DNA from 3 places in the Paenibacillus sp. 203 genome. Region 3 is predicted to be linked to each of the others. Evidence: riboswitches for the same ligand, from Rfam matches in the RefSeq annotation. Region 3 holds a riboswitch; each other region holds the start of a gene.
What was found. A riboswitch is a leader RNA that binds a small molecule or an ion and turns the genes downstream of it on or off. The one in region 3 is predicted to bind thiamine pyrophosphate.
Positions count from the first base shown of each region.

Region 1: another riboswitch for thiamine pyrophosphate. It lies ahead of WA407_RS17145 (ABC transporter substrate-binding protein); the one in region 3 lies ahead of WA407_RS08120 (thiamine phosphate synthase).
Region 2: another riboswitch for thiamine pyrophosphate. It lies ahead of WA407_RS19420 (ECF transporter S component); the one in region 3 lies ahead of WA407_RS08120 (thiamine phosphate synthase).

Region 1 covers NZ_JAXCHD010000007.1:59,370-66,280, reverse strand. The annotation lists gene WA407_RS17165 (zinc-dependent alcohol dehydrogenase family protein) at 1-214, opposite strand, end outside; gene WA407_RS17160 (EAL domain-containing protein) at 614-1,675, opposite strand; gene WA407_RS17155 (bifunctional 2',3'-cyclic-nucleotide 2'-phosphodiesterase/3'-nucleotidase) at 1,950-4,052, opposite strand; gene WA407_RS17150 (pyridoxamine 5'-phosphate oxidase family protein) at 4,273-4,707, opposite strand; TPP riboswitch at 4,978-5,087, shown strand; gene WA407_RS17145 (ABC transporter substrate-binding protein) at 5,279-6,322, shown strand; gene WA407_RS17140 (MTH1187 family thiamine-binding protein) at 6,708-6,911, shown strand, end outside.
Region 2 covers NZ_JAXCHD010000008.1:193,476-200,386, reverse strand. The annotation lists gene WA407_RS19425 (ABC transporter ATP-binding protein) at 1-569, opposite strand, end outside; gene WA407_RS19420 (ECF transporter S component) at 569-1,165, opposite strand; TPP riboswitch at 1,415-1,524, opposite strand; gene WA407_RS19415 (TatD family hydrolase) at 1,569-2,366, opposite strand; gene WA407_RS19410 (polynucleotide kinase-phosphatase) at 2,387-4,996, opposite strand; gene WA407_RS19405 (3' terminal RNA ribose 2'-O-methyltransferase Hen1) at 4,993-6,447, opposite strand; gene WA407_RS19400 (nucleotidyltransferase domain-containing protein) at 6,469-6,911, opposite strand, start outside.
Region 3 covers NZ_JAXCHD010000003.1:366,760-373,670, forward strand. The annotation lists gene WA407_RS08110 (hypothetical protein) at 1-561, shown strand, start outside; gene WA407_RS08115 (ABC-F family ATP-binding cassette domain-containing protein) at 746-2,299, shown strand; TPP riboswitch at 2,393-2,501, shown strand; gene WA407_RS08120 (thiamine phosphate synthase) at 2,766-3,359, shown strand; gene thiO (glycine oxidase ThiO) at 3,424-4,572, shown strand; gene thiS (sulfur carrier protein ThiS) at 4,569-4,772, shown strand; gene WA407_RS08135 (thiazole synthase) at 4,775-5,542, shown strand; gene WA407_RS08140 (ThiF family adenylyltransferase) at 5,539-6,600, shown strand; gene WA407_RS08145 (response regulator transcription factor) at 6,741-6,911, shown strand, end outside.

The DNA.
Region 1 (6,911 bases), on a different contig from region 3:
CAGCTACAATTTCACCCGCTCCATCAGATAACGGAATGAAGGGAAATTGAATGCCGATTGGCATTACTCCGTTAATGATTACCAAATCCCGGTAATTCAGAGACGCTGCCCTTATGCGGATCAGAACTTCCAATCGTCCTGGCACCGGTATGTCAAGTTCCGTCAAGGTTAACTCTTCAAAGCCAAAACCATTTTTCAGTTGCACTGCTTTCATTTTGGTTGTCCTCCCTGTAATGTTAAACTTTTTACCTAGTATGGATACAGTGTATTACGTAAGAAACACTGTTTCCTATGTAATACACTGTATCCAATTGTCTTCAAAACGTCAATATTTACTTTAAAAATAAAAATGGTCGTAAACTGTTCCAGGCTTTTAACGTTCCTTACCAAGTAAAATTCGAGACTGGGTGGCTTCGCTTGTACAGAACTTGCTCAGGTGGGCAAGCATGACCAAAAAACGCGAGTTGCAAAGGTGAGATAACCTCTGCAACTCGCGTTTTTTTACGTTAATGGTGATATAAGCACTGTCCAATAGAATTGGAATTTGCTTATGCCACAGCCTTATTTAAGCTCCAACTTTTATAAACTACGTCTACTTAAATTTGTTCCTGACTTATATTACGCTACTAAGCATGAAATTGGAGGGCGGACCAAGCTCCGGCTTGCCAAACAAATAACCCTGAGCCAGTGATACACCTGCTTCACAACAAAATTCAAAATCCTCCATCTGCTCTACGCCTTCAGCCAACACTTGGCCTCCAAAAAGAAAAGCCGATTCTACAATCCCTGTAATTTGCCGCTTCTGATCAATGTTACTATGACAGCCGTCAATTATACTGCGGTCAATTTTAACATAATCCGGCTGAAGGCAATTCATAAGCTCTGTTGTAGAATAACCTGCCCCCACATCGTCCAGGGCTACCGAAACTCCTCGATTGCGATATTGATCAAAGATATGATGCAAAAAATTAAGGTCGTCTATCTCTTCCGTTTCTACGACCTCAAATACAAAATCCTTCGTATTCATGGATAACCGATCAATCGTCTCAAAGGTGTGATTCAAGCAATAAGCCGGATTATAAATGCTCGAAGGGAGAAAGTTAATAAAACGTTTAATTCCCGCCGGAAGGCATGTTGCACTTTTTTCAATAGCGGAAATACGAGCCGAGCGATCCAGATGAGCATGCAAACCAGCTTCACGGGCGATCTCAAACAGTTGGAAAGGCTGAAAAGGTCTCTGCGCATGTGACGGACGCAGTAAAAACTCAAACCCGATAATATCCAGCTTATGGTCAACAATAGGTTGCATATGGCTGGAAAAACTTTGATCCTTAATGATATTCACGATATCCGGATGTTGCAGTCTGGCTTGCAATTGACTAAATAAAAGCCACTCCTCATATCCTTCGACATGGTGCAGGCCGGTCACCACAACTTGCATATGGTTCAAGTATTCCTGCGGCAGACGAGCCAGTTTGTTAACCAGCTGTTCCAGCTCCGAGCGGCTATCATAACGAAACTCTATGCCACCCTCACGCTCATGCTCCTGCTTCATTTGTTCCGATAGCTTACCCAAACCATCTAATGCTGGAGTAAGCGACACCCTGGAATGCCTAATTCTGAGCAATCCTTGATCCTTAATAGGTAATATGATGCTGCAATTGCTGCATGTCATAATGGTCCTCCTCGGAACAATTTTCCGGTTTTTTCACCATTATATCACAAATAACTAGAACAAAAGTACTATATAACTACGTGTTTTTACAAAAAACTAGCTTATTCTTAACGACAACTTAGGACTTAAGTATATATTCGACAAAAACAGAAAACTTTTTGCACTCATGATAAATTCGGGGGCTGTTGTTTTTGACATTAAAAAAGCAGCAAATCTCTTGGTTAAAGAGACTTGCTGCTTCACTCTGATATTGATTAAAAACTAAAGTTCGAAGTTATTTGGACGCCTTTGGCTTCGTTGTTTTAGCTGGTTTAACAGTCGCGGGTTTGGTCGTTTTAACAGCTGGCTTTGCTGTTGCTTTCGCGGGAGCCACAGCTTCCTTTACAGGAGTCGTTGCTGCACTAGGCTTAGCGCCAGCTTTTAAGCTGTATTTGGCAAAGCCGTCTGCCGCGCTGCTCAAGAATGAAATTTGTTGATTTCCTGCCAGCACGTCTTTGGCATCAGGAGAGGACTCAAAAGTAACCTTTGCCTGACCAAAAGGAGCAATAGACCAGTTGCCATCCGCCGATGGATTAATCGTTCCGTTCGTACGGATATAGTCAACAATGACCTGGCGACTTTCATCCGGTGCTGCCATCACAATTCGTTTGCCATCTGGGTTGGCCAGTTTGGATGAGGAAGCACGATAGTTATTGGTGGCCACGATAAATTTCTGTGCAGGATCTATCGCTTTTCCATTGTATTGCAGATCCTTGATACGATGAGCTGAAGAATCAATAATAGTTCCCTTGGCATCATATCGTGCAGGCTGAGTTACATCAATCTGGTAATTCACACCGTCAATGACATCAAAATTGTAGGTTGGGAAATCTTTGTTGATCAGCGATTGCTCCTCAGTTTGCTTTGGATCAATGCGGTTGAACTGACCTGCAGACCACTCCAGCCATTCCTGAATTTCAGCACCGGTCACTTCTACAGCATGAACCGTGTTCGGATACACATACAGGTCGGATACGTTTTTAATCGCTACCGTACCTTCAGGAATGTTGGTGTAATACTCGGCTCCGTTTCGACCGCCGGCCTTGAATGGAGCGCCTGCCGACAATACTGGAAGTTTTTCGTATTCAGTTCCTTTAAGATGGTTTTGAACATACCATTTCTGTGCATTCGTCACGATTTGAATGGAAGGGTCGTCCTGCACTAATGCAAAATAGCTGGTAATCGGTGCAGTCGTTGTTCCGACAGGTTGACGAATATAATCCAAGGTTCCTTGATGCTCTTCCTTGATCGAATCTGTCAGTTTGTAGTCAGGAGTAAACTGCACAGCCTGGTTAGTGGTATTCACAACCGGACGTACTTCAGACTGAGAGTTTGTTACGTTCCACTCGCGGTTTTTCTTTTCCAGGCTCAGGTCAATAATACCCAGCTCCTTGCCCCATGAGGAAGCTTCCACGGCCGGTACGCCGTTAATGGTTCCTTTATCTAGATCTACACCCTTCATTTCTTTAAAATCAGGACCAGGGAAAGATTTATGAGCATGCCCAAACAGAATAGCGTTAATTCCGTCCACCTGGCTTAAATATTTAACGGCATTCTCCATCATTGGCGTTTGCGGCACATCCTCATAACCTGTGTGCGCAAGCACGACAATAATGTCAGCACCTTCCGTCTTCATTTGAGGAATAAACTTTTTCGCCGTTTCCACAATATCCTTTGTAACGACTTTATCCTTCAAATTGGCTTCATCCCACTGCATAATTTGAGGTGTGACCAAGCCGATGACACCCACTCTGAGCGTATGCTCTTCACCTTTCTCATCCGTTACCGTTTTATCAAGAATTTGATAAGGGGTAAAATAATTTTTAGTAGCTTGCCCCCCCTTATCAACATAAACATTCGCATTTACGTAAGGGAAATCGGCTCCCTTGAGCGATTTTTCCAGAAAATCGAGACCATAGTTGAATTCGTGGTTGCCCACTGTCGCCGCATCATAGCCCATCAAGTTCATCATCTTGTAGACTGGATGGACACCGCCTTCTTTTTCATAGGTTTTGTTTCTGGCCATATAATCGCCTAATGGATTGCCCTGTAACAAATCACCGTTATCGAACAGCATGCTGTTTCTTGTTTCACTACGCGCCTGTTGGATCAAACTGGCTGTGCTAATCAGGCCATATTCGTTGGTTTCTTTGTCCGAATAGTAATCGTAGTTCATCAGGGATGCATGAATATCCGTTGTTTCCATGATCCGCAAATTCACTGTAGCGCTATCGCGAGAATTGCTAGCTGCCCAGGTTGGAGCGGCTGAAAACACCAGCATGCTACAAGCTACAACGGTTGCTGTAAACCCTTTAAACCAATTTTTACGAAATAACAAAATATACCCCTCCTCATTAAGGTGTATGCCTCATATACATACTTTTGCACATATATGTAAGCCTTGAACCCACCATTTCTATTTTAATCCAACGCCAGACAAAAGAGTAGTCATTCACTTAAATTATTTATGAAAAAATAATTAATTCTCTCAAAAATAAAAAACCAGCAAACCTCCTAAAAAACTCGGAGATTCACTGGTTTATCCATTTATATTCTCATTATTTATTCCACACTTGGCGCTCCGTTTGCTGACCCACATACTCAATGCGAGTCGGATTCACGTCCAGAATGACATAATCGGGATCATCCGGTCCGGAAAACCATTCCTTCAAGGAATCGTTCCACACTTGTTTGCGTAGCCCCTCATCAGCTGTAATCTGGACAGTAGCCTCCACTTCTACGACTTCCTTTGTACCGCCAACTTCATAACCCAGCAGCAGATAAGCATTCGGATTATCCTTTAGCTCATCCACTTTATGCGTTTTGCGATCTGTCGCCAGATGAATGTTCATTCCATCGTTAAAAAGGGCCATATAGCGTACTTTCGGTTTGCCACCCTCTACCGTACCTAACGAGCAAAATTTGTTGTTATCCAAAGCCTTCACAATGGCTTGTTCTAGTTGGCTACGATCCAATGTTTCCGTTTTACCCACAGTACAACAACTCCTTTTCACGAATTAGAATTCTTTACGGCCATGCCATTGGGCACCAGCCCATCTGAACCTACCTGCGCAGCTGTTCTGAAAATAACATGACCCGATCAGATCGGATTGATGCATGCTCATTTTCAGATCAAAGCTCACAGTAAAAGTGTACCCTGTCGTTCGGCAAATGAACCGTCATCTCTTCCTCCATGCTGGACAGACCCGCATTCAAGGCATATAATCGTCGTAGTAAACCCGAATAAATGAACCCATTAAACCATACAATGCCAGGGGTGCTGGAATCGGCCGGCTGAGAGTGTGTCCCAAGACACTGACCCTTACAACCTGATCTGGGTAATGCCAGCGTAGGAATGCTTAAGCAAGATGTGCCTTTTTACATAGGACCATCCCTTACTTTGGTATATACAAGCGCAAGCGTCCCGGAAACTCGGGGCGCTTTTTTTGTTGAAGATTAAGTTGTTGGAAAGATCGCGTCCGGCAGATGTTATTTTTATGAAAATGGGGAACATAAGCTGTCTGATTGGATGGATAACGGGTAATTAAAGGAGAGAACACAACGATGAAGCGCATGAAAATATTAAGCCTGGGACTGATCAGTCTGTGGCTCATGGCCCTGACCCTGACCGCTTGCGGTGGAAGTCCCTCCACATCCCAAGAAGCGGCTCCCGCTACCAACACTCAAACGTCTACTCCGGCAAAGGAGCTCAAAGATGTTAAAGTCGTGCTCGACTGGACACCCAATACGAATCATACGGGACTCTATGTTGCCAAGGACAAAGGATTTTACGAAAAAGCAGGTCTGAATGTCCAAATTATTCAACCTGGTTCAGGCGGAGCCGATCAAATGGTTGCCTCTAATGCTGCACCTTTTGGTATCAGCTACCAAGAAGGCGTCACACAGGCTCGTACGCAAGGCGTGCCGCTTGTATCCATCGCTGCGGTGATTCAGCATAATACCTCAGGCTTCGCAGCCCCGGTAGATCGCGGAATTAAGAGCCCGAAAGATTTTGAAGGTAAAAAATACGGCGGTTGGGGCTCTCCCGTAGAAGAAGCGGTCATGAAATCCATCATGGATTCAGACAAAGGCGATGTGAGCAAAGTGAAGATCGTCAACATGGGCAATGCAGACTATTTTACAGCCGTGAAGCGGGATATCGACTTTGCCTGGATTTTCTACGCATGGACCGGAATTGAGGCCCAGCTTCGAGGTGAGCCATTGGATATGCTGTATGTAAAAGATTATTCCAAAAGCCTCGATTACTATACACCTGTAATTGTGAGCAACGAACAGACAATAAAAAATGATCCAGAACTGGTCAAAGCGTTCATGGACGCTACCGCACAAGGCTATGAATACACTATCGCCCATCCAGAAGAAGCCGCGGACATCTTAAGCAAAGCTGTACCGGAGCTGGATAAAAAACTGGTACTTGCCAGCCAAAAATGGCTAAGCCCGCGTTATCAGGACGATGCCGCGCAATGGGGTGTGCAAAAAGCGGAGGTATGGCAAAACTATTCGGACTGGATGTACGAACGCAAGCTGCTCAGCAAGCCTTTGGAAGTGGATAAAGCCTTCACAAACGACTTCTTGCCCAAGCGCTGATCATTTGTTAAAACGCTAAATAAGACTGAACTAGAGAAGTGAACGAAGTGCCACTACGCAGCCGGATGGTGCTTCCCATCGCTGTTGTACCTAGATTTCTTTTATGAATATCCAGAGGTTGAAATCTGGGTACAATGGCGAACGCTAACGCTTGTACAGCACCATTCCGCCCACTTCGTTCTTTTGCTTGTTTTGCTTTTATAAAAATGCTACAACCTAGCTTTAAAAATAAGGTGCTTTTTAAGGCGGTTGGCAGCGTAGCGGTTCATTTGAATCTGGAGAAGCGCAGCGATCGTAAGATCAAATGAAACGCGAAGCGGTCTCCCCGCCTTAAACCACCCTATTTTCTCAAAACAACTCCACAATAAAGGACAGGTGAATTTTCATGGCTAACACACTGCTCAGTATTCAAGTAATCCCTAAAACTCCTAATAACGAGGACTCTTACCCGTATGTAGATAAGGCGATTGAGGTCATTCAGCGCTCCGGCGTCAAGTATCAGGTGAACCCATTGGATACGACCATGGAGGGCGAGCTCGACGAGTTGCTGAAAGTGGTTAAAGAAATGCACGAGGCTTTGACGGAAGCG
Region 2 (6,911 bases), on a different contig from region 3:
AGCGTTTGGTCTACCGAAATGTTGCGAATGGTATCCCACACCTGTGTGGTGCCTTCCTCGTCCAACAAAGCCGTCGGCTCATCCAGAAAAAGCACTTCTGGCTCCATAGCCAGCACAGACGCAATCGCCAGACGCTGCTTCATTCCCTGTGACATGTTGCCAATGGGCATGTGTATATCATCCGTTGATAGACCAACCTGTATCAGCAGCTCGCGAATACGGGATTGCATCTGTTCCCGGGGAACCTGATTATTTTCCAACACAAAAGCCAGTTCCTCGTCTGCATATGACATACAGAACTGCGTATCAGGATCTTGAAATACAATACCTGAGACACTTGGGATTACAGCAGCATCGCATTTCATAGGCACTTCTATCGTGCGTGGAATCAGACCGCTTAACACTTGGAGCAGCGTTGATTTACCGCATCCACTCGGTCCCAGTAGCAGCAGCTTTTCCCCCTTGTGGACAGACAAAGACATATTGTGAAAAAGCAGCTCTTGCTCACCGGGAAATTTCAACCGTAGACGGGTGATCGAAGCCACCACATCTTCGGTTGCCCGGCTCATCAATCCAGCCCCTTATAATCTTGTTCCGTTGCAGGTCTCAAACTTCGTGTAACTCCGGTTACCTCCAATGCCTTAGCCAGATAGAACGCGAATACCCCGGCAATCACAATACTGCCAATCATCCGAAAGCCAATATACAAAACATAGTTCCAGGTCGATAGCTGATCGATATACCCGTAACTGAAGTCTAAAATCAGAGAAGTGACAGCCGCCCCAGCCGCAGCTAGCGAAGCAACCCATAGGTTTGCGTTCCGATACAGAAAAGCCGCAAAAAATAGCTCCGCTCCCAAGCCTTGCAGCAGGCCATAGTATAAGGTGGACATGCCCCATTCGCTTCCCAAAAAAGCGCTGACCGTTGCCGCTGCCACCTCTGCCAAAATCGCAACACCCGGCTTGCGAATGATGAGATAAGCAAACGTGCCTGCCATAAACCACATGCCATACATCAATTGCTCGGCGTGTAGACCAAATGGTTTCATCAAATCATAAGCAGGTCCCCATATTTTGTAGACCAACCCGAACACAACAGATATCACAATCGTGACCAAAATATCAGTCAGCTTCAACCCTTTGGACGCTCTTACAGCAGTATTCATTATTGCGTGCTCCCCTTTTTCCTTATAATTGGCCTCTTGGCCATAAAAAAAGCTTGTCTGGAGCTGAATCTCCAGGCAAGCTTTATGCGCAGTAAAAGGTGAAGCACCATACAAAACATCATTCGTCGATATGCCTTATATAACCAGTAGTCTAAGCTACTACACTGATACCAAGCCAAAGTCAGGGTCAAGGTAAAATGCTAGGACATACATTGAATCTATCGACAACCGCAAAACAAGCGGCATTCCTGTATAGTGTTCTTGGTTTCTCTACGCTGGCATTACCCAGATCAGATTTCACGGTCAGTGGCAAGGGCCACCCTCTCAGCCTGACTTTCTCAAGCTCCCGACAATGCTTTTTTAATTCACTATAATATATACCACATCTATGGCTTTGACAATCCTATAAACCGAAGAAACGTTTGGCTGTCTCCGTCGTCGCGATTTCGATCTCCATCATGCTTCGACCTGTACATTCGGCAACCGTAGCAGCAATATGAGCGAGATACACGGACTCATTACGCCCTTCTTTGGGCTTCACGGGCAAATTACGCGGGGTCAAAAATGGAGCATCCGTTTCAATCATCAGACGGTCCAAGGGAATATCTCTGACCAGTTCACGCAGATGTTTGCCACGCCGTTCGTCGCAAATCCAGCCGGTGATCCCGATATACAGTCCCATTTCTACATACGTATGCAATTCCTGTTCAGTGCCAGTAAAACAATGCACTACCGCTTTATCGACAAGCCCTTGATACTCCCGAAGCATAGCGACAAAGTCCTCATGTGCATCTCGTTCATGCAGAAATAACGGCATATTCAGCTCACCCGCCAGTTGGATTTGCTCCCCAAACCATCGACGCTGCACATCACGTGGTGAAAAATCACGGTTATAGTCCAATCCGCATTCCCCTATGGATACGACCTGCGGCTGACCCGCCAGCTGGCAGAGCTGCTGAATCGTGTCTGCGCTGCAGTCTTTGGCATCATGGGGATGCACGCCAGCTGTGGCATACAGCTTGCCCGGATAACGTGCTGCATACTGAGAAGCCTCCCGACTGCTGCGGACACTGGTCCCGGTAATAATCAGCGGTGAAATCCCTACAGCCGCGGCTCTCTCTACCACCTGTTCCCGATCTGCATGAAACGAACGGTGCATCAAGTTCACACCAATATCAATTAACGGTGTACCCCTTTCCATCTCAATCCCTCCTTCGCAAACTACAATCTCGGATCAATCGGCTCCGATTCCAGCGATAGCGCGGCAAGGACGCATTCATGAATACGATCTACCGTATCCTTGCGGACAAAACGTTCCACGCCTTCCACACCAAGCGCTCCTTCCATCAGGGCATGACGCTCCTTTTTGTTCGTTCGACGCTGCTTCAGACGTTTTAAATTCTCAGGGGCAAGATAATCCATACCGTAAATGATGTGCAAGTACTTCCGGCCTCTCACCTTGATTGCAGGTTGAATCATCTTGTCCCGATTTTTCATCAAAAAGCGTTCCGGCTTGATCACAATCCCCTCATGACCATCCTCTGTCATCTCGTTCCACCAGCGAATGACCTCTTCCTCGCTTGCTTCGTCCGTAATAACGCGATACTCTGTCTCCATAAACAGGGAAGACAGCCCAGCCAGCTCCCGGTTTTGCTCCATATGCCAAATATGAGAATGGTCGAAAAAAGTCTTTCCGCTGTGTGCCAGCGTATGGAACGGTGCGATACGAATTTCATCTAGACCGTCCACATCCCAGCAATATTTTTGAAAAGCCTCTTGAAACGTTACAGCATTCGCGTACTTCTGTTCCATTTCCTCCAACCAGTCTCCAACCTCTCGACCTGCAACCTTCGCCTGCTTCAGCTTGTCTACCAGCTTACTGCGATCCAGCAGAGCTGCTTCCCCCACATGGGCATACTGTGCAGCAATCAGTTCCCGAGCCTTGAGATTCCACGGTACAATTTCCGCATCCAGCAACACAAAATCCGTCTGGTTCCGTTCAAAATATCCAGCCGTCTGTAGATCCACATTCAGCTTTTCCAGCACTTGCTTCCCAAGGCTTTGTTCAAAGAAAGCTCTCCCGCTCCGACTGTAAATCGTGCCCAATGTCGGGTAGCCTACATATTGAACAGCAGCCTGTTCGTTTTTGAATAATAGCAAAATAGCCCGGCTACCCATATGTTTTTTCTCGGCAACCATCGTTTGTACTCCTTGTCCACGATAATAAGCTAGCGCCTCACGGGGATGCTCCAGATATCCTGCCTCTGCAGACACCGCTGGAGCAGGACTCATCGTCGGTGGAATATACACCAGCTCCTCCATGGGTACAGTTACATGTGACACGGTATCTATAGCGGATTTGATCCATTCTCCTTGTACGCGCACTTCGCCATACGATTCCGTCAGCACACTGTAACCAGCGATGAGCTTGCGTAAATTCGGCGGGGAAAACCGTTTTCTCTGCCACCGGACAAGTGGGCTATCGGGATCATTCGCATAGTTCTCATGTGCCGGAACACTGACAAATTCCTTTTCCGGATAACGATAAGCGGTCAGCATACCGCCAAATACCACACCCTGATCAATATTCACCGTCTGATTCACAAGGGTAGGCTGCGGTCTCGGATCATGTCCCCATACTACTATTTCTCCCGATTCATGGTCTACGAACCAATCCTTGCGAATCGGTTTTCCGTTCGCATCCTGTCCTTCCGTATCTCCATAACGGCAATAATCAGAAATACGTGCCGACTGTTTGCCAATAAAATGATCCTTAATCCCGGCATGAGCCACGACCACGTGTCGCAATCCATTTCTGCCAAAAATAAGATGAGAGGGTGCATGTAGCAGAAAATCTCTCAACTCACTTCTAAGCTGTTCCGCCGCTGCCTTGCCCGCTTTTTGTTCATATTGGGCCAGTTCCTCTGCAAATCGTTCATCGCCATGACTGAGAGTCACCTTTCTTCCATCGAGGTAACGCCCGATTTTCCAGCCATGATTGCTGTCAATCATATACGCTAGTCCGGCATCCACGTGCTTTTTCCAGAACTGCACCGCTTGTAACGATTCTGGGCCACGGCTCATCACATCCCCGACAGATACCAGTCTTCTGCCATCTGGATGATGGTATAGTCCTTCCGTATCTTCCGTATATCCTAGCCGCTCTATCACTTCCAGCATCTCACGATAGCACCCATGGATATCACCAATGATGTCAATACCTGAGCCAATCTCATGAAACAGTGGCTGCGCACGGCGGACAAAATTCATTTCTTCTATATCCTTAAGGATATAGCAAGCGTTAAAGCCTTCCTCACGGATACCACGCAGGTTCCGCTTTAACAGCTGTGCCTGTTGCTTGACCCGTTGGCGGCCACGCGGATGCTCCCTGCCTAAATCCCGTTCCAGCAGCACAGCTTCGGGTACATCCAGTACCCAGGCCATAACAGGAACATGCGCCTTGGCTGCCAGCTGTACATATTTTTGACGGTCCTCAGCATACAAATGGGTGGCATCCACAACCGTCAGTTTATTCAAGCGACAGCGCATAGCCAGAATCGTATCCATCGCCTCAAACGCCTTGGCTGACATTTGCTGATACTCATAGAACAGTACGTCCGATTCCAGCCTTGGAAGTCCACTCCAGTCTATAAATTCCGTATCTCCGACCAGCTTGCGAAAATGATCCGAGGATACCACTTCTGTCTCCAGTAGAATCCCTTCGCTCACCAGCCTGTCCAATAATGTAGTTTTGCCACTGTTGGAGGCCCCAACCAACACAACCAGTCCAGCATGCGGTAAATGAATCGTATGTTTGGATGAATTGCTCATGCTTCCTTCTGCTCCTTTCTGCGCGTAAATATAGCCATTTGGGTCGGTTGTCCAAAGCCTTCGACCTCTTCTCCGATCCCCTTCAGCGCTACCGAATAAGGAGCTTCCGCAATCCACTGCTCACATCGTTCCTGAAACTCGCTTCTACTCCATTCAAAACGGTGATCGCCATGCCGTAGCTCTTGCTGATTCATACGATACACTTCATTATATTCACGATTGGGAGTCGTCACGATCAGCACGCCCGGCTGATACTCCGTCACAATTGTCTTCATCACCCGGTTCAGACGATGCTCATCCACATGCTCAATGACCTCACATAGAATCATCACATCTTTGCCCCGCAATTGTTCGTCATAATAAAAGAGAGAGCCCATCATGGGTGTAGGGCTGATCGCGTCGGCATGCCTTTCCAGCTTGGCAAAACGCTCCATGGCTCTCACTTGTGCATACGCAGACGGCTCGACCGCCCAAATCTCTTCAATGCCCGTCATTCGGGCCATCCGAGCCGATAGCTTCCCTTCCCCTGAACCAAAATCTACGATTTTCTGTCTTCGAGGCAGCTTGCGAATCACGTCCATAATGGCTTGATATCGCAGTTCATTCAGCCGTACAGTAGGCTGCTGCTTCCCTTCCTCCTGTGGCTGTTCTTGCTGTTGAACCTGTTCGTGCTTATCCTTTTGAGCTTGGACAGTATCCTTTTCAATGTGTTTTTTTGTACCTGTTGTTTCAGCAGAATCAGATTGCTCAAATTGCTCAATCAAATTGGTAAAACGAAGCGTGCGTCGAATGATCAGCTCGCGTAGTGGATGCTCTGGCAGCCAGCCTTCTCCGTAACGTCTCAGCTTGTCAAACTCTTCTTCACTAATATAGTAGTGCTTATAATTATCCAGCACCGGAATCAACAGCAATAACTGACGAAGCGCATACTGCACTGTCTGATGACCACTTAATGTGACATATCTGACGGTGCTTCGATTTTTCAGCTGAAAAGAATAGTCCGCTTCCCCTCGTTCTATAGCCACTTGATAACCCAGCGGAGCAAATAGTCCTTCCACCACAGAATCCGGCAAATCCGAAGCAATGGGCCCAAACGATAACTCCAGCGCAAAAGGGTGCGTCACCCATCCTACATAGTCTTCCTTGGGTTTGCCGTTCAGGGCCGTGCCAAGCGAGCCACGAATATAAGTGCAAAATAAGCTGCTGGTTACAAACTCCCGGTCATTAATATATTGTGTAATGTCATAGCTGTCTGGACTGTTTTTGACCAAATCTATCGAATCTGGCGAGGCCTGAATGACGATCTCAGCCTCTTCCTCGGTAAAAACGGTGTACACCATGCGTACACGTGCGCCTTTTTCTGTGCGATCATACGTATTGTAAGGATTCTTAGCAAGCAAATGCGAAATCATCCCTGCATGGGTTCCAGTTGCTTTTAGCGTGATGTGCATACTCGACTTCTCCTTCCCAGCTTATGCTTTCCATACTTCATTCACCGCAGCGCGGAACAAATCATCCAACTGCTGATCCCGTCCACTCTCCACATGCTGAAGCAAGGGCGCCTTTTGTTCAAAATAAGCAATTTGCTGCTGGATAAAATCATTCACCACCGAAAGCTGTGGCTCCATATCCAGTTCCTCGCCCGCTTTTTTACGTTGCAGCAAATGCCCGATCACCTGATAAAGTTCTGTATCTGACGGAATTAATTCCTCTAGCAAGTCTCCAAATTCAATCAGAGGCATGCTGTTGTAACGTTCAATCCAGCCACAGGCCAAAAGTGGGCGTAGTACATAAAAGTACTTTTTAATTTTCACCTGTTCTCCTTGCAAATAATCCCGATAGTTTCCTCGCGCCATATTCAGATAATGGTACATACAGGACTTCGGAGAGAAGGTTAACGGCGATATCGCACGAA
Region 3 (6,911 bases):
TATGCTATTGTTGATTCAGTAGGCAACAGTGTGGGGTTCAGCTTGGATAATTATGTGCACGCATACGATGCGCGGAATCACAGGTGGGTGGAGGGCTTTCAAAAGGAACTTCAGGATCAGACTCCTATATCTTTACTGAATAATTCAGAAACTTTTGAGCAAATACGTCGTTCCACTATTGTTGGCAGCGTTCAAGAGGACCTGGCGCGAATTATTAATGTCCATAACGAAAAAGCTGCACGTAACGGCATATCCTATACATTCACACTACCGATCATTCCGCAAGAGGAGTGGTACAACACGATAGATGATGTGGGTCTGATCGCGTTTATCCAAGGCATTCCGGTCGGAGACAGGTATTACAATAACTATGGATTTGGTGGTGGGAGAGTCGTCAGAAAGCAAGACATTATCGGTGGCATAGAACCAGATACTAGAATGAAATATTTTTATAGAGATTCATGTCCAGCTCCCTTTAAAGCGAGTGAACGTTTTACGGATGAAAAATCTGCAGCAGCTGCGGGATACTTTGAGTACAAATGTTATAATGGCTTAAAATAATCACCCTCATGGGTGGTTTTTGTTTTTTTAGGCAGATCCATACCAAAAAACCTTAAAATTCACTGTTTTCAATATTCCGATATGGTTGTAGAATGTGCTACAATAAAGCTTTGAAAGAAACGAAATGCATATGAAATAAGAACAGTCGGCAGCGCCGATGACAATAAGGAGCCAAAAACAGCTTATGAGTTTATTGACTGTAGAAAATGTATCCCACAACTTTGGGGACCGCGCATTATTTAAAAATGTTTCCTTTCGATTGCTTGCGGGGGAACGTGTAGGTTTGGTAGGAGCTAACGGTGTTGGTAAATCGACACTCATGAACATTCTCACTGGAAAATTGCTTAAGGATGAGGGTAAAGTGGAATGGACTCCACGTGTACGTTACGGTTATCTGGATCAGCACACCAAGCTGACACCGGGCAAAACGGTACGTGATGTATTAAAAGACGCTTTTCTTCCTTTGTTGGAATTGGAAAAGGAAATGATGCAGATTACTGACAAAATGGGGGATGCTTCTCCTGAAGAGTTGGAAGTGTTGCTGGAACAGATGGGTGAAATTCAGGAGCAACTGGATATGGGCGATTTTTACCTCATTGATGTGAAGGTTGAAGAAATGGCGAATGGACTAGGTCTGTCGGCCATAGGACTGGATCGGGATGTATCTGCACTTAGCGGCGGGCAACGGACAAAGGTGCTTCTTGCTAAATTGCTGTTGGAAAAGCCGAATGTCCTGCTGCTGGATGAGCCTACCAACTACTTGGATGTAGAGCATATTGAATGGCTTACGCGCTATTTGAAGGATTATCCCTATGCTTTTATCCTTATTTCACATGATACTGAGTTTATGAACCAGGTCGTTAATGTTATTTACCATCTTGAATTTGCCAAGATGACCCGTTATTCAGCTAACTATGAAAAGTTTCTTGAAATGGCGGATCTGAACAAAGCTCAGCATATTGATGCTTATGAGAAGCAACAGGACTTTATAAAGAAACAGGAAGATTTTATTCAGCGCAATAAAGCGCGTGCTTCTACCTCAGGCCGAGCAAAGAGCCGTGAAAAGCAGCTTGATCGGATCGAACGTATTGATAAGCCTGAAGAAGCCGCAAAACCAACCTTTCAGTTCAAAGAGGCACGTGCAAGCGGAAAGACGGTATTTGAGGGTATTGATTTTGAGATTGGTTATACACATGCCCTTTTGCCTAAAATGTCCATGACGATTGAACGTGGCGAAAAAATTGCAATTGTTGGCTACAACGGTGTCGGTAAATCGACATTGCTCAAAACCATATTGGGAAAAATTCCGCCAATCAGTGGAAAAACCTATCAAGGTGATTTTTTGCAGCCCGCTTATTTTGAGCAGGAAGTAAAGGCGGAGAAAATTACACCGATTGACGATGTGTGGAATGAATTTCCGCATTTGAACCAGCATGAAGTACGAGCGCATTTGGCGCGCTGCGGTTTGAAAAATGAGCATATCACACGTCCGCTATCTGCGCTTAGTGGTGGAGAACAGGCTAAAGTCCGTCTTTGCAAACTGTTAATGCGTGAAAGCAACTGGGTATTGTTCGATGAGCCTACCAACCACTTGGATGTTAAAGCAAAGGATGAGCTGAAACGTGCCTTGAAGGAATACAAAGGGACGGTATTGCTTGTATCTCACGAACCGGACTTTTACGAGGATTGGGTAACCAAAACGTGGAATGTGGAAGAGTGGTCAAGTAAAGTTAACTAAAATCAGTTAAATCCAGTTCTGCATATTTCACACGAAGTGGGGTTTGCAGAATTAGGAAAATATGCTAAGCTATCTTTAGCTTATACAATAAAATAGTCACACTAGGGGAGCCGCCCATGCGGCTGAGACGGAATAAATGGATTTCGGACCCTTTGCACCTGATCTGGGTTATGCCAGCGTAGGGAAGTGAGCGCCGTACAAACAAGGCAACACCATCTTTATTTTGTTTGTGCGTGGGACGATACACGTATACGGATATCATGGTCCGTTCGATTATTGGACGTTCGTTAAACCACTTCCTTGGGGAAGTGGTTTTTTTGCGTTTCGTTCATTTTAAGTTGTTCGAGCTTCCGTAGACGGATTCACATACAATCCCCTTTCATTACTGCTGGTAGACGTGGCTGCTAAGCTTAGATCCTTTAATCCAATGTGAGGTGAAGACAAAATCGAATTACACGCAATTTCGATGGAAAAGGGCACTTTTGCACAAGCCGCCCGAGTGGCTGCTATGATTTGTCCGTATGTTCATTATGTACACGCACGTTTAAAACAGAATGGTGCCTCTGCATTGCTTTCTTTGACTCGCAGCATGGTGGAGCAGGAAGTTCCTTTGCAACAAATTGTAGTAAATGATCGTGTGGATGTAGCTTTACTTACTTTGGTTGGAACCGTCCAGCTACCAGCTAATGGATTACCTGTTGTGGATGTGAAAAGCCTACTTTCAAAGAGTACACGCTGTGGAGTGTCTGTGCATTCCTTGGAGGAGGCGCAGACTGCCGAGCAGGCAGGAGCAGACTATGTACTTTATGGTCACGTATATGAGACCCATTGTAAGCCCGGTATTGTACCGCGGGGTTTAGCTCAGCTTGAACATATTTGCAGGCTGTCGAACATTCCGGTGATCGCGCTGGGCGGCATACAACCGCACCATATCCCGGAGCTTTATATGGCCGGAGCAAGCGGAATTGCGGTGATGTCTGGTATATGGGAGGCTGAGTCGCCCGTTGCAGCTGCGATGGAATATAGGCGAATGGCAGATCTTGTAGTTCACAGCTTGTAGCGAGAAAACGAGAGTAGAGGCAAGCTGAAAGCAGAATGGTTTATGGAGAGGAGACACGGAACAAATGCTAAAGATACACACAGAGGCAAGAGCGATAGGACATGCTGAATGCTTGGTCATAGGTGGAGGTGTCATCGGCAGTTCCATTGCTTATCATGTGGCCAAGGAGGGAAGAAGTACGATCATGCTGGAACGATTGATCCCGGGTGAGGGAGCCTCAGGAGCAGCGGTTGGAATGCTGGCAGCGGAAAGTGAAGAGTTCACCGACTCTGAGCTGGCACGATTTGCTCGCAGAAGTCGAGATGCATTCCCTGAGCTTGTTTGTGATCTGGAGCGTTTGTCGGGTATTTCGGTGGAATTCCGTACAGAAGGATTTGTGACCCCTTTCCGTACGGAAACTGAAGGCCAAAAACGCTGGAAAGCTGCTAAAACGCGAGAGGATGATTGTCCTATCTGGTGGGATGCGAGGGAATTGGCCCGACGAATTCCAGGTTTGGATGAACAAGCGATCGGAGCAATATATCGTTCAAAGGAGACACAAGTGGCTCCTGTCCAGCTTTGTCGTGCTTATGCAGGTGCTGCTGCGGTGCTGGGAGCAACGGTATGGTCTGGTACACGGGCAGAGCAACTGGTCATACAGGATGGTCGAGTTTGCGGTGTCCGAACAGATAGCGGCTTTTTTTCCTGCGATCAGGTCATTATTGCTGGAGGCTTGGATAGCATGAAATTACTGGCGCAGGTTGGATTTGAATATCCACTTTATTCGGTCAAGGGCGAAGCGGTAGCGGTCTCCTTGAAGGATCACCCATTAGAATACACCATTTATGCTGATGATATTTACCTCGTGCCTAAACAGAATAACGAGCTTTGGATTGGGGCAACGAGCCTTCCGCATCAATATGACGAAGAAGTGACCGTAGGAGGCTTGGAGGGGTTGCTGGCACGTGCCTCTGCCTGGCTGCCGTGCGTCCGTGAAGCTTCTTTTATACGCGCTTGGGCGGGCTTACGTCCGCAGGCTGCATCAGGCCATCCTTTTATAGGTACTGTTCCTGGGGTCGAGGGCGTATTTGCTGCGGTTGGGCATTATCGCAACGGTGTCCTGCTGAGTGATGCTACCGGGCGTGCGATGGCAGCTATGCTTAATGGAGCTGGTGCAGCAGAACTTGGGATAAGTAGTTTTTCTTCGGAGCTCCTCAAGGAGAAAAGCTTATGAAGCTGACGATTAACGGCCAGAGCATGACCTTTTCTAATCGAATCACTCATGTGAATCAATTGCTACATGAGCTTGATGTAAAGGTGAAAACCGTAGTGGTGGAGCTGAATCGGCATATATTGAGCCGTGAAGATCATGATGAAGCGGTACTGAAGGATGGAGATTGCCTAGAAATTGTACATTTTGTGGGAGGCGGTTGATTATGTTAACCATTGGAAAAGCATCTTTTACCTCGAGGTTGTTGTTGGGAACAGGAAAATTCTCTGATCTGGATATCCAATCCCAAGCCGTAGAGGCTGCTGAGACGGAAATATTGACGTTTGCTGTACGGAGATTGAACTTGGAGGAACGGGATAAGCAGCATTTTCTCGATATGCTGGATTTGAGCCGGTATACACTTCTTCCCAACACAGCAGGGGCTACAACAGCAGAGGAGGCGATTCGTATTGCCCAATTGGCAAAAGCCTCCGGCCTGTGCGATATGATTAAGGTGGAAGTCATTGGGGATAGCAAGACACTGCTCCCTGACCCTTTTGAAACGTTGAAAGCTAGTGATAAGCTGTTAGAAGAAGGCTTTATCGTGCTGCCCTACATATCGGACGATGTGATTCTAGCAAAGAGGCTACAAGAGCTTGGAGTACACGCCGTTATGCCTGGAGCTTCACCGATTGGTACAGGACATGGTTTGCTCAATCCGTTTTCATTAGGGCTAATTATTGAACAGGCGGAGGTTCCGGTTATTGTCGATGCGGGTATTCGCTCACCCGGTGACGCGGCAATGGCGATGCAGTTAGGGGCAGATGCTGTTTTGTTGAACACAGCCGTATCAGGAGCGAAGGACCCAGTAAAAATGGCCGAGGCCATGAAACTGGCTGTTCGTGCTGGAAGATATGGTTTTGAGGCGGGGATGATTCCTGTAAAACGTTACGCTTCAGCAAGCAGTCCGACAGAAGGTATGGTTCAGGCATGAAGGTAACTGACAAATCCGATGCAGGAGAAACACATCCAAGTGACCGTTATTCCAGACAGGAAAGATTCGCGCCCTTTGGACCGACGGGACAACGCCGGCTTGCTTCTTCCCACGTACTAATCATAGGTGTCGGAGCGTTAGGTACAGGTATTGCGGAAACGCTCGTTCGCGGGGGCGTAGGTACAGTGAGCCTCGTAGACCGGGATTATGTGGAATGGAGCAATTTGCAGCGCCAGCAGCTTTTTCAGGAAAGTGATGCTGCGCAAAGATATCCCAAAGCAGTAGCTGCTCAGCGAAGATTAAAGGATATTAATTCGGAAACGGTTATACATGCACATGTACTGGATGTTGGGGTGGAAGAACTGGAAGAGTTGATCTTGGGGGTAGATCTCATGATGGATGCAACCGATAATTTCGATACCCGACTTCTTATGAACGACATGGCACTCAAGCATCGGATACCTTGGATTTATGGGGGATGTGTGGGCAGCTATGGTGTAACCTATACCATCTTACCGGGTCAAACGCCTTGTCTTCACTGTCTGCTGGAAACTGTACCGTTTGGTGGAGAAACCTGTGATACCGCCGGGATTATTCCGCAGGCCGTACAGATGGTCACGGCTAACCAAACTACGGAAGCTTTCAAACTTCTTGGTGGATATCCGGAAGATTTGAGAGGAAAGCTGCTTTCGTTTGATTTGTGGAAAAATGAGTATGTAGCAATAGCGGTAGATAGCGTTAAAAAGGAGAACTGTCCTTCTTGCGGCAGCCAACCGACGTATCCCTATTTGTCGGCCTCTCATCGGCAGAAGACAGATGTTTTGTGCGGTAGGGATACCGTTCAAATTAGACCAGCAAACCCAACACATCTGAATCTTGCAGAAACAGCAGATAGATTTGCTTCTTTGGTAGAAGGAAAAGTAGAGCGGAATCCGTTTTTGGTTTCCTTTAGTACAAGCGAGCATCGCTTGGTTGTTTTTGCAGATGGCAGAGCGTTGATTCATGGGACAAAGGACGTGGCAAAAGCAAGAAGTCTGTATCATCGCTATTTGGGTTAAACTATAAAAGCAGAAAGCCATTCTTTGGAGAATGATTTTCTGCTTTTTTGTTACAATAATATTAATATGCTTTAATGGCTTATAACAAACTTGTTCGTATCCAATATGTAATGCTATGTCCAAACCAGGTGGGTGAAAAGATGAGCCCGTTAATTTTACTTGTGGATGTAAATGAAGCGTCTCCCGTATTTGTTCATCCATTGGAGCAGGCAGGTTATCAGGTGGTTCATGTTAGCAATACGACAGATGCAAGCTCTTATGTAGCCCATAATCCTGTGGATTTGCTACTGCTCAATATAGAAGATGAACCG